One region of the Aquincola sp. J276 genome, then DNA from elsewhere that is predicted to be linked to it. Evidence: predicted binding sites of a transcription regulator. Region 1 holds the regulator's gene; each other region holds the start of a gene.

Region 1 (3,203 bases):
GGGCGCCATGAAGTTCGTCGCCGGCCAGCAGAAGGCCTCGCTGCCGGCCGACACGCAGATCGCCGCCGAAGTGGGCATCGGCCCGCTGGCCGGTGGCAAGGTGGGCTTCGGCATCAGCGCCGTGCTCAACATCACCATCCCCGGCTGGGAACAGGCCAAGGCGCAGGAACTGGTGGACGCGGCGCACCAGGTGTGCCCGTACTCCAACGCCACCCGCGGCAACATCGACGTCACGCTGAACGTGGCGGTCTGAGCCGACACGGCGTCGGTCAATCGACGCCGAGCAGGCCCAGCAGCATGCGCACCCGGGCCTGCGCCGGGGTGAGCAGGCCGGCCGAGGGCAACGCGCCGGTCACCTCGATCACGCCGCCGGCCAGGCAGCGGCTGCAGCGCAGCACCGGCACGCCATCGGCCACGGCGGTGCGCAGCGCTGCTTCCAGCGCCTCGTGCAGCGTGCCGTTGCCGGTGCCGGCCACCACCAGGCCGGCCACGCCGGCGGCGCTCAGCGCCTGCACCGCCCGGCCGTCGACGCCAGCCGCACTGCTCAGGATCTCGATCCAGGGCCACGGTTGCGGCACCGCCTGCAGCGCGGCCAGGCGCTCGGCAGCGCCCTCTCGCGGCGCCGGCCAGGGCCGCAGCGCCCTTACCTGACCCGCTTCCACATAGGCCAGCGGGCCGGCATCGCCGGAGCCGAAGGCGTCCAGCCGATAGGTGTGCGTCTTGCGCACCTCGTGACCCGCATGCACGGTGCCGGCCAGCAGCGCCAGCACGCCATGGCAGCCGGGCGTTCGCGCCAGCAGCACCGCATCCAGCAGGTTCTGCGGGCCGTCGGCCATGAGCGCGGTGGCCGGCCGCATCGCCGCCACCAGCACCACCGGCTTGGACGGCGACAGCACCTGCTGCAGGAAGAACGCGGTTTCCTCCAGCGTGTCGGTGCCATGGGTGACCACCGCGCCGGCCACCTCTGGCCGTGACAGGTGATGCGCCAGGCGCCCGGCCAGCTGCAGCCACACCTCGTAGCCCATGTCCTTGCTGTCCAGCTGGGCCACCTGCTCGGCCTCCAGCGGCTGACCGGCAAGGTCCGGCACCGCCGCCACCAGCTGCTCGACGCCGATCTGCCCGGCGGTGTAGCCCACCGTGTCGGCTGCATGCGCCGCCGTGCCGGCGATGGTGCCGCCAGTACCGAGGATCACGACGGTGTCGAGTGCGTTTTGCGCGTTTTGCATTTGTTTGGAAGCTGGATAAGAATACAGGCACTGGACGAATTCACAGGAACCCCGATGGCCGATCGCCCGAAGCTCACCGAACGTCAGCAGCAGATTTTCGATCTTGTGCGCACGGCCATCGAAACCACCGGTGCGCCGCCCACGCGGGCGGAAATTGCCCGGCAGCTCGGCTTCAAGTCGGCCAACGCCGCGGAAGAGCATCTGCAGGCCCTGGCGCGCAAGGGCGTGATCGAGCTGGTGGGCGGTACTTCGCGCGGCATCCGCCTGCCCACCGGCATGCTGCAGGCAGTGAACGAGGCCCGCGAAGCCCGCGGCCGGCAGTTCAGCCTGCCGCTGGCCAGCCTGGCCCAGCTCACGCTGCCGCTGATCGGCCGCGTGGCCGCCGGCAGCCCCATCCTGGCGCAGGAACACATCGACCAGACCTACGTGATGGAGGCCAGCCTCTTCGCCAGGCGGCCCGACTACCTGCTACGCGTGCGCGGCATGAGCATGCGCGACATCGGCATCCTCGACGGCGACCTGCTGGCGGTGCAGAAAGCCAGTGAAGCCCGCAACGGCCAGATCGTCGTGGCCCGGCTGGGCGACGAGGTGACCGTCAAGCGCTTCGAGCGCAAGGGCAGCAGCATCCGCCTGCTGCCCGAAAACCCCGATTTCGCACCGATCGACGTGTCGGCCGACGAGAGCTTCACGCTCGAAGGCCTGGCCGTGGGCCTGGTGCGCAACACGATGCTGATGTGATGCCCCGCACGCAGGTCAAGTCGCTGGTCAAGGCGCCGAAGGCCGACTGCGCCGCGGCCTGCCAGACGCTGGAACAGCTGCCCAACATCGGCCCCGCCCTGGCGGCCGACCTGCGGCTGATCGGCATCCATGCGCCGCGCGACCTCGTGGGCCGCGACGCCTTCGTGCTGTACCAGGCGCTGTGCGCCAAGACCGGCAAGCGCCAGGATCCCTGCGTGCTGGACACCTTCATGGCGGCCACCGACTTCATGCGCGGCGCCGCGGCGGCGCCGTGGTGGACCTACACCGCCCAACGCAAGCTGCTGTACGGGCAGATCGACGCGCACTGACACGGCCGCCCAGGCCTCTCGGCCAAGGCCCAACAAGCCCGGTTCCCCGCGCCTTATCGGCGTTTTGCGTGTGCGTGCACCCGCAAAGAATGACTTCATGCACGAAGCCATGCGCCGATATCCCGGAGACCATGTTGAACGACCTCCTGTTCCAAGTGCGGCGCCTGCGGGCGAGCGGCAGCGCGCGGGTGGAGGTCTGCCCTCCGGCCGTGCTCAGCCCGGTCGATCCGGTGTGGTCGCGGCTGATGCGCTGGGTGTCCGCACCCGCGCCATGGCAGGCGGCCCTCACGCCGCCCGGCGGCCGCCGGCTGCAGCGCACCAAGGACGACTTCGTGGCCAGCCTGAAGGACATCGGCACGCCGCAGGCCTCCACGCTGATCGACCGGGTGCATGTGGCGCGCTCGCCTCGCGAGCTGTGGCACCTGCGTTCGGCGGTGTTCCAGCTGGTGTCGCTGCACCACAGCCAGAGCGAGGCCCAGCGCCGGCTGGAACGCCTGAACCACCACTTTCCCACGCGCTCGCCGCGCTCGGGCTTCGGCGCGCTGGACGCATGAGCGACCGACGCTTCACGCCGGCGGCCCCGGGCCAGCCGCGCAACTACACCGTGGCCGGCCTGCGCGGCGTGGCCAGCGAGCAGAACGCCCGCATCACCGCGCGCAAGGCCTTCGTCGACACCAAGCTGGTGTTCATGCAGGTGCTGGCCGGCATCGAGAGCACCGACGCCAACGTGGAATGGCTGCGCAAACAGGTCCGCAGCGCGCAGATGCCGGAAGATCTGTGGCTGTTGCGCTCCGCGGTATTCGACGCGCTGCGCAGCGACCCGCACAACGGCGCCCGCCTGCGCGAAGCCCTGCGCCGCAGCCTGGACGGCGTGCTGCCCGGCACCTACATGGCCAGCAGCTTCACCACG
Region 2 (3,203 bases), 510 kb from region 1:
CCGCGGCTTCGTGCAGCTCACCGGCCGCCACAACTACACCGTGTACGCCGAGCGGCTGGGCGCTTCGCTGGTCGATCATCCGCACGAAGCCAACGACCCGGCCGTAGCCGCTGCGGTGTTGGCCGCATTCTTGAAGGACCGCGAGCTGCGCATCAAGTCGGCGCTACTGGAAGGTGACCTGCGCAGTGCTCGGCGCGCAGTCAACGGCGGCAGCCACGGGCTGGAAGCCTTCACCGAGGCCTACCGCATCGGCGACATGCTGACCGACGACGAGGATCTCTAGGCAGGGTGCCTAGAACAAGCTGCCCTGGGCCTGCATGCCGGCCTTCACCGGCGGCTTGAAGCGGCTGAAGTCCAGCTCGATCCGCTCCCGGTCCAGGCCCAGCCGCGCGGCGGCCTTCTTCACGCGCTGGTGCAACAGCTCGGCCCAGATGCCCTGCCCGCGCATGCGGCTGCCGAAGCTGGCATCGTTGTCGCGGCCACCCCGCATCTCGCGGATTCGTGCCATCACCCGCGCTGCGCGGTCAGGGAAGTGCTGCTCCAGCCACTGCTGGAACAGCGGGTTCACCTCCCACGGCAGCCGCAAGACGATGCTGAAGGCCCGCGTGGCACCCGCCTCGGCCGCAGCCTCCAGGATCTGCTCAATCTCCGGCTCGTTGATGAAGGGGATGACCGGCGACACGCTCACGCCCACGCGGATACCCGCCTGGGTCAATGCCTTGATCGTCTGCAGGCGCCGGTGCGGCGCGGCCGCCCGCGGCTCCAGGATGCGGGCGAGCTGAGGGTCCAGCGTGGTGAGCGAGACATAGGCCGCCGCCATGTTCTGCGCGGCCATTGGCGCAATCAGGTCGATGTCGCGCTCGATGCCGGCCGACTTGGTGATGACCGAGAACGGATGCTGCGCCTCCACCAGCACCTCGATCACCGAACGGGTGATGCGCAGCCGGCGTTCCACCGGCTGGTAGGCGTCGGTGGCCGAGCCGATGTTCAGCGCCTGGGGCCGGTAGCTGCGCCCGGCCAGGGCCTCACGCAGCCGTTCGGCCGCATTCACCTTGGCGATGATGCGCGTCTCGAAGTCCAGTCCCGGCGACAGGTTGAGGTAGCTGTGCGTGGGCCGCGCGAAGCAGTAGATGCAGCCGTGCTCGCAGCCGCGGTAGGGGTTGATCGACAGGTCGAACGAGATGTCCGGCGAGTCGTTGGCCGCCAGGATCGACTTGACGTTCTCTTCCACCAGCTGCGTGCCGGGCGCCACCACCTCTTCCTGCGCCGCCTGCTCCAGCGCACCCCAGCCGTCGTCAAAGGCCTCCCGTGCATCGGAAGTGAAGCGGTGCTCGATGGCCCACACCGTGCCCCGGCCCTTGACCGGCGAGCGAGGTGCATACATCAAGGTGGCCGCTGGCGGGCGGGACGAAATGGGGCGGTCGGTGCGCATACTGTGAATATATACAGTGCTTGCGCGCCTTGCAAACGCCGGCACCACGGCCGGCCCATCACTCAATACTCGCCGCTGCTGCTGCCCGGTGCCAGGTTGTCGAACTTGGTCAGCGGCTTGAGGAAGGTGAGCTTCACCGTGCCCACCGGGCCGTTACGCTGCTTGCCGATGATGATCTCGGCCACGCCCGGCTCCTTCGAGTCCTTGTTGTAGTACTCGTCGCGGTAGATGAACATGATGACGTCGGCGTCCTGCTCGATGGCGCCGGACTCGCGCAGGTCGCTCATCATCGGCCGCTTGTCGGTGCGTGTTTCCACCGAGCGGTTGAGCTGCGACAAGGCGATCACCGGGCATTGCAGCTCCTTGGCCAGCGCCTTCAGGCCACGCGAAATCTCGCCGATGACGGTCGCCCGGTTCTCCTCGTTGCTGCTGGCGGTGCCGCTCATCAGCTGCAGGTAGTCGATGACGATCAGGCCCAGCTTGCCGCACTGCCGCGCCTGGCGCCGTGCGCGGGCGCGCAGCTCGGCCGGGTTGAGCGCGGGCGTCTCGTCGATGAAGACGCTGGCCTTGGACAGCTTGTCCACCGCCTCGGTCAGCCGGCCCCATTCGTCGTCGCGCAGCGCGCCGGTGCGCAGGTGCTGCTGGTCGATGCGGCCGAGCGAGCCCACCATCCGCAGCGCCAGCTGCGAGGCGCCCATTTCCATCGAGAACACCACCGCCGGCAGGCCTTCGTTCACCGCCACATGCTCGGCGATGTTCAGCGCGAAGGCCGTCTTGCCCATGGAAGGCCGCGCCGCCAGCACGATCAGGTCGCCCGGCTGCAGGCCCGCCGTCATGCGGTCCATGTCGTAGAAGCCGGTGCGCACGCCCGTCACTTCCTCGGCGCCGTTCTCGGCCAGCTCGGTCACGCGGTCGATCAGCTGCATGACCAGATGGTCCATGCTCTGGAAGCCCTGCTTGGTGCGCGAGCCTTCTTCGCCGATCTTGAAGATCTTGCCCTCGGCCTCGTCCAGGATCTGCGACACCGCCCTGCCCTGCGGATTGAAGGCGTTGGTGGCGATCTCGTCGCTGGCCTCGATCAGCTTGCGCAGGATGGCGCGCTCGCGAACGATCTCCGCATAGCGCCGCAGGTTGGCCGCGCTGGGCACGCTCTGCGCCAGCGCGTTCAGGTAGACCAGGCCGCCGCACTCGTCGGCCTTGCCCAGGCTCTGCAGCTGCTCGAAGACCGTGATGACGTCGGCGGGCTTGTTGGCGTTGATCAGCGAGCCGATCACGCCATAGATGGCCTTGTGCTCGAAGCGGTAGAAGTCGCTTTCCTGCAGCAGGTCGCCGGCGCGGTCCCAGGCGCCGTTGTCGAGCAGCAGGCCGCCGAGCACGCTCTGCTCGGCTTCGATCGAATGGGGCGGCACCCGCAGGCGGGCGACTTCGTCGTCGCGCGCGGCGCCAGGAAACACGGGGCTCTGGAAGACTACAGACATGGTTCCGAGGATAAGCCGGCCCTGCGACAGCGCCTGTGGACAGACCTGTGCATGACCTGGGGAACTTGCGCGGATAACCCGCCGCGCCAAAGAAAAAGGGCCGGCGATCAGCCGGCCCTCTTGCAGCGACGGTGCGCCGAGGCGATCAGTCGGTTTCGCCGACCACCACGATGGTGACTTCCGACACCACGTCGGTGTGCGGAGCGACCGCCACCGTGAACTCGCCGATGGTCTTCAGCGGGCCGTTGGGCAGGCGCACTTGCGACTTGGCGATGTCGAAGCCTTCCTTCTTC
Region 3 (3,203 bases), on a different contig from region 1:
GACGCTGCCGAACAGCGCGATGCGCTGGCGCGTGGCTTCGTCCAGCGCCGCCTCTGTCAACGCGATGCGAAAGCGTTCGATCTGGCGGGTGTCGTCGAAGTCGATCAGCTGTATCGGCACGAACACCACCCGCTGCGCACGCTCCAGCCGCGTGGCCACGCTGTAGGCCTGCACCACCTCGTAGTACTGCAGGTTCAGCGTGTGCATGTGGTTGTAGTTGGCGACGACCCGGGTGGACAGCGTCTCGTGCTCGCTCTGGCTCAGCTCCCGCACCACGCTGGCCCGGCGGCTGCGCGCGGCGCTGGCCTGCTGCTGGCTCACGTCGTTGATGCGCTGCGCAGTGCTGGTGGCCAGGTCGCGCCGGCCGAAGGAGCTGCTGACGGTCATCGCCTCGGTCCGGGTGCTGGCGCTGCCGCCGCTGCTGCCGAAGGCGATCGGCCCCAGCTCGAAGCCCAGCGCGGAGCCGCCCTGCGAGGTGGACGAGTTCGACGTCGCCCGCGTGCTGCCGCCCTGCACCTCGGCCGCGGTGGCCGCGGTCACCTCCGACAGCGCGCGCTGGTGGGTGGTGGTGTTGGCCAGCCGCTCGGTCTCGTCGACGGCTTCGCTGCCGCGCCCGCGGCTCTGGCGCGACCAGTCGATCATCGCCATGCGGGTGCTCTCGCCCGGCGCCAGCGACAGGCTGTGCAGCAGCTGGCCCAGCGCCAGGCCCTGCGGCGACCAGCTCTGGCTGAAGCTGAGCAGCGCGCCGGTGGCCACGCGGCGGAACGGCGTGGCGCCACCGAGGGCCGGGCCCAGGTCCACCGGCTCGGCCTGCTCCACCGGCGTGGCCGCCCCCTCGTCCACCGCCCCGGCCACGCTGTCGATCAGCAGCGTGCGGTAGAACACCTTGTCGGTGGCGTGCTCGCCCATGCGCGGCAGCAGGTCGGCCGGCGCTTCGGGGTCGAAGCCCGGCGCCTGGTCCGGAATGCAGGCGGCGGCCAGCAGGTCGCGCGCCGCCAGTCCCGGCGGCCAGGCCGCCAGCTCGCCCAGCGTGGCCACGCCCAGGTCCGCCTGCAGCCGGGCCGCACCGGCCGTGCCCACCGCACGCAGCGCGGCCAGCGGTGCATCGGCCAGCCCGCCGCTGTCGGCGGCGGCGGCCGCGTCCAGCACGTCGCCGCCCAGGCGCGGCGCCGGCCGTGCCAGCGCATGGCGCAGCGTGTGCAGCAGGCGGGACGCCGCCAGGTCGAACACGCTCGCAATGCCCAGCACCTCGCGCAGCGCCGCCGCCTGTGGCGCGGTGGTGCCGTTCAATGCATCCACCGGCGCGGCGAGCAGCTCGGTGGGGCCCAGGCCGGCGAAGCCGCTCTTGACGAACGATTCGATCTGCACGGCAGCCTCCCCAACGGCGATGGCGCCATCGTCAGCCTGCGCCCGGCGCCGCAAAACCCCTAGAAACCGCGCGCCAAAAATTTGTTATCCACACCGCTTGTGCACAGGGCTGTGGACAAGCAGTGGACGCCGGCATCGCGCACGGCCGGCGCCGCGGCCGCCCGCTGGATCGCTGCAAAAAGCAGCACTCGGCAGAACTGACAGGCCTGCCATCGCTGCCGATTCGACAGCCAGCCGCCGGCTGGGGTACTGTATGTCCGTACAGTCTTTTGATCGCCATGCCTGCCCTCGCCGACGCGCCCGCCGCCCCCTGCCCCGACTCCGACGCCGGTCGGCCCCCGCCCGTGCTGCCACCGCCGGTGGCTGCCGCCCTCTGGCGTGGCTGCGACCTGGGCGGTGCCGCCGGGCCGGTCACCGGCTCGGGCTTCGACGCGCTGGATGGCGAGCTGCCCGGCGGCGGCTGGCCCTCGCGGGCGCTGACCGAGGTGCTGTGCGCCCAGCCCGGCGTGCTGGAGTGGCGGCTGCTGGGCGGCGCGCTGCGCCGGGTGGTGGCCGCCGGCCGCTCGGTGGTGCTGGTGGGCCCGCCGCGCCATCCGCACCTGCCCGGGCTGCGGCACGAGGGGCTGGATGCCCGCCACCTGGTGTGGATCCGTGCCGAAGCGCCGTCGGAGCGGCTGTGGTGCACCGAGCTGCTGGTCAAGTCCGGCGCCAGCGGCGCTGTGGTGGCCTGGCTGCCGCAGGCGCGGCCCGAACAGGTACGGCGGCTGCAGGTGTGCGCCCAGTCCTGCGAAGGCCCGGTGTTCCTGTGCCGGCCGCTGGCCGCGCGGCATGAGCCTTCGGCCGCGCCGCTGCGGGTGCTGGCCGGCCTGGGGCCGGACTGGTCGCTGCAGGTGCAGCTGCTCAAGCGCCGCGGCGCCGCGCACGAAGGCGTGCTGCAGCTGCCTTCGGTGCCCGGCGGCCTGGCCCTGGCGCTCACGCCGCGGCTGATGGCGCCCAGCCGCCTGATCCATGAACGCCTGACCGACCGAGGTGCCCATGCTGGTCTGGGCCGCGCTGCGCCTGCCCGCCGAAGCCCCGCCCGCGCCCACTGAGGCGCAGGTCGGCCTGGCCACCTGGGCGCTGCAGTTCACGCCGCGGGTGGCGCTGCAGGAGGAAGCGGTGGTGATGGAGCTGTCGGCCAGCATCCGCCTGTTCGGCGGCAAGCGGGCGCTGCGCGACCGCGTGCTGTCGCAGGCCGGCGAGCTGGGTGCGGTGGCGGTGGCCTGGGCACCCAACAGCCTGGCCGGCCTGGCGCTGGCACGCGCCGGCATCGACAGCGGCTTCCGCCCTTCGCTGGCCGAGGTGCTGGACGGCCTGCCGATCGACACCCTCAGCGCGGCGCGGCCGCATGCGGTCACGCTGGCGCAGCTGGGCTGCCGGGCGCTGGGCGACCTGCGCCGGCTGCCGCGCGGCGGCCTCGGCCGGCGCTTTGACGACCGGCTGCTGGCCGCGCTGGACCAGGCCTACGGCCTGCGGCCCGAGGCGCACGAGTGGATGGTGGCGCCCGAGCGCTTCGACGCCCGGCTGGAGCTGCCGTTCCGGGTGGAGATGGCGCCGGCGCTGCTGTTCGGCGCGCGCCGGCTGCTGCTGCAGCTGTGCGGCTGGCTGGCCGCCCGCCAGGCCGGCACCACCGCCATCCGCCTGCAGTGGCTGCACGATGCCATGCGCCCGCGCAGCGCCGGCGCCGGCGGCGAGCTGGTGCTGCGCACCGCCGCGCCCACGCGCGACGTCGACCACCTGTGCCGGCTGCTGGCGGAGCACCTGGCCCGGGTGGAGCTGCCCGCCCCGGTGGGCGA
Region 4 (3,203 bases), 910 kb from region 1:
ACGCCGCATGCATGCCGAGGCCGGGGCAGGACCCATGGCAGCCGCCACGGCAGGTACGTCAGGCGTGCCGGCGCGGTGGTGCAAGGGGAACGGAAACAAGGCCATCGACTGCAGGCGGATCGGCGGCCGCGGCCGCCATCGGACAGGCGCATGTGCGCCGCTGGGAAAAACCGCGGGAATGTAGCATCTTGCGCTGCAGCAATCCTGCGGCTACCCGCAGTCGTCTTCCCCGGCGCCGCTGACCACCCGGCGGATGGTTTCGCCCGAGAAGCCTCGGCCGGCCAGGAAACGCATCTGCTTGGCGCGCCCTGCGGCGTCCTCGGCTGGGCCGCCGAACCGCCGTTGCCACAAGGCACGGGCGCGCTCCAGCTCGCTCGCCTTGAGCTGCGCGGCGGTGTCCGCATTCACCGCCAGACCATGCTGCGCCAGCTCCAGCTTGATGCGCATGTTGCCGAAACGGGACGCGCGAGCGTGCACGCGGCTCTCCACGAATCGCTCCTCGCTCAGATACCGATGAGCCTCCAGCCAGTCCAGCAACTTGTCCAGGCACTGGTGGGGCGTTTCCGCGGAGGCGGTGCTGGCCCCGCCGGTCAGGGCTGCGGCATCGTTGGCAGCCGTCTGCTGCGCTTCGCAAAAGGCCACGGCATGCGGCAGCAACTTGCGGCGCAGTTCGGTACGACTGTGCTCCCGTTGCGCGAGGAGCTTGAGCGCCCGCGCTTTCAGTGAAAGCCGGCCGGGCGCTGCCATGCGGGCTTACTTGGCGGGGCTGCCAGCCGCGGCAGGCGCGGCGCCCTTGCCGGGCATCAGGGGAATGCCCAGCGCTTCGCGCACCTTGTTCTCGATCTCGGTGGCGACGTCCTTGTTTTCGCGAAGGAACTCGCGGGCGTTGTCCTTGCCTTGGCCGATCTTTTCGCCGTTGTAGGCATACCAGGCGCCGGACTTGTCGAGGATGCGCGCTTCCACACCCATGTCGATGATCTCGCCTTCGCGGCTGATGCCTTCGCCATAAAGGATGTCGAACTCGGCCGTCTTGAAAGGCGGGGACACCTTGTTCTTGACAACCTTGACCTTGGTCTCGCTGCCGATGACTTCCTCGCCCTTCTTGATGCTGCCGGTGCGGCGGATGTCCAGGCGAACCGACGCGTAGAACTTCAGCGCATTGCCGCCGGTGGTGGTTTCGGGGTTGCCGAACATCACGCCGATCTTCATGCGGATCTGGTTGATGAAGATGACCATGGTGTTGGTCTTCTTGATCGTGCCGGTGAGCTTGCGCAGTGCCTGGCTCATCAGGCGGGCCTGCAGGCCGGGCAGGGAATCGCCCATTTCGCCTTCCAGTTCAGCCTTGGGCGTGAGCGCGGCCACCGAGTCGACGACGATGAGATCGATGGAGCCGGAACGCACCAGCGCGTCCACGATTTCCAGCGCCTGTTCGCCGGTGTCGGGCTGGGAAATCAGCAGGTCCTGCAGATTGACGCCAAGCTTCTGGGCGTATTGGGCATCCAGGGCGTGTTCGGCGTCGATGAAGGCGCAAACGCCGCCAAGCTTCTGCATTTCAGCGATGACTTGCAGCGTGAGCGTGGTTTTGCCCGACGATTCGGGGCCGTAGATTTCGACCACGCGGCCACGGGGCAGGCCGCCGACGCCCAGCGCGATGTCCAGGCCAAGGGAGCCGGTGGACACCACCTGGATGTCTTCCACCACTTCGCCGTCACCCAGGCGCATGATGGAACCCTTGCCGAACTGCTTCTCGATTTGCGAGAGCGCAGCCTGCAGGGCTTTGGCTTTTTCAGTGTTCAGGGCTTTCACGGGTGCGTCCATGGCGTTCTCCGGAGAATGGGCGCAATGATACCTGAAGCTGGATATCCGTACAGTATCGGGAACGCACTGCCGACAGGGATTCCGACTCCCTAAAATCAGTGGATCAGGAGACGACATCGTGCGCATTTTGATAGCCGAGGACGATCAGGTGCTGGCCGATGGATTGATCCGGACGCTGCGCAACACGGGTTATGCAGTGGACCAGGTCGGCAGCGGCACCGAGGCCGACGCCGCATTGGCGGCGCATGAGTTCGACCTGCTGATCCTGGACCTGGGCCTGCCCAAGCTGCATGGCCTGGAGGTGCTGCGGCGGCTGCGCGCCCGCGGCTCCAGCGTGCCGGTGCTGATCCTCACCGCGGCCGACAGCGTGGAGCAGCGTGTGAAGGGCCTCGACCTGGGCGCCGACGACTACATGGCCAAGCCGTTCTCGTTGGCGGAACTGGAGGCCCGGGTGCGTGCGCTCACGCGCCGTGGGCTCGGATCGGCCTCGACCGTGATCAAGCACGGGCCGCTCAGCTTCGATGCGACGGGCCGCGTGGCCTACCTGAACGACCAGATGGTGGACCTGTCCGCGCGCGAGTTGTCGCTGCTGGAGGTGCTGCTGCAGCGTGCGGGCCGGCTGGTGAGCAAGGACCAACTGGTGGAACGCCTGTGCGAGTGGGGCGAAGAGGTGAGCAACAACGCCATCGAGGTGTACATCCACCGGCTGCGCAAGAAGATCGAGCAGGGCCCCGTGCGCATCGCCACCGTGCGCGGGCTGGGCTACTGCCTCGAGAAGATCCCGGGCTGATCGGCCCGCGGCGTCCGGACGGAGGCGAGCGACCGCATGCCCGGAGCCCAGCGCGAGCAGCGTTCGCTGTTCGGCGAGATCCTCGACTGGATGCTGGCGCCGCTGCTGCTGCTGTGGCCGATCAGCGTGGCGCTCACCTGGCTGGTGGCGCAGGGCATCGCGAACCGGCCGTATGACCGCGAACTGGGCGAGCTGGCGCGCACCGTGGCACAGCGGGTGTCGGTCGAATCCAGCGAGTTCGTGGCGCCGCAGGTGAAGGTGCGCATCCCGGAAGCGGCTGCGCAGATCCTGCGCAGCGACGATGCCGACCAGGTGTTCTTCCAGGTGCTGGGCCTGCGGGGCGAGTTCCTGGCGGGCGACCGCGACCTGCCCGTGCCCGACGAGGAGCGGGCCGTGCCGGGCGAGTTGCGCTTCCGCGATGACTTCGTGGCCACCGAGCCGGTGCGCATCGCCTACATGTGGCTGGCCGATCCGCAGGCGCCGAAGGACTCGGTGCCGCTGGTGCAGGTCGCGCAGACGCTGGACAAGCGCTCCCGGCTGGCCACCGAGATCTTCCGTGGCGTGATCCTGCCGCAGTTCGTCATCCTGCCGGTGG

What was found. The regulator LexA, encoded in region 1, represses DNA repair genes until DNA is damaged. The targets are predictions, from matches to a motif close to ACTGTATNNNNATACAGT.
Region 2: LRS14_RS05605 (PA0069 family radical SAM protein) is a predicted target of LexA. The motif match lies at 1,433-1,450, and genes of this name have one in related genera.
Region 3: imuA (translesion DNA synthesis-associated protein ImuA) is a predicted target of LexA. The motif match lies at 1,617-1,634, and genes of this name have one in related genera.
Region 4: recA (recombinase RecA) is a predicted target of LexA. The motif match lies at 1,855-1,872, and genes of this name have one in related genera.

Annotation. Positions count from the first base shown of each region.
Region 1 covers NZ_JAJONC010000001.1:1,709,158-1,712,360, forward strand. The annotation lists gene LRS14_RS07795 (organic hydroperoxide resistance protein) at 1-253, shown strand, start outside; gene LRS14_RS07800 (asparaginase) at 270-1,226, opposite strand; gene lexA (transcriptional repressor LexA) at 1,281-1,964, shown strand; gene LRS14_RS07810 (helix-hairpin-helix domain-containing protein) at 1,964-2,293, shown strand; gene LRS14_RS07815 (hypothetical protein) at 2,428-2,847, shown strand; gene LRS14_RS07820 (hypothetical protein) at 2,844-3,203, shown strand, end outside.
Region 2 covers NZ_JAJONC010000001.1:1,199,279-1,202,481, forward strand. The annotation lists gene LRS14_RS05600 (peptidoglycan-binding protein) at 1-283, shown strand, start outside; gene LRS14_RS05605 (PA0069 family radical SAM protein) at 293-1,384, opposite strand; gene dnaB (replicative DNA helicase) at 1,495-2,910, opposite strand; gene rplI (50S ribosomal protein L9) at 3,056-3,203, opposite strand, start outside.
Region 3 covers NZ_JAJONC010000002.1:407,064-410,266, reverse strand. The annotation lists gene LRS14_RS19755 (hypothetical protein) at 1-1,368, opposite strand, end outside; gene imuA (translesion DNA synthesis-associated protein ImuA) at 1,647-2,459, shown strand; gene LRS14_RS19745 (DNA polymerase Y family protein) at 2,407-3,203, shown strand, end outside.
Region 4 covers NZ_JAJONC010000001.1:2,620,167-2,623,369, reverse strand. The annotation lists gene LRS14_RS11990 (regulatory protein RecX) at 211-747, opposite strand; gene recA (recombinase RecA) at 754-1,818, opposite strand; gene LRS14_RS11980 (response regulator transcription factor) at 1,937-2,608, shown strand; gene LRS14_RS11975 (sensor histidine kinase) at 2,645-3,203, shown strand, end outside.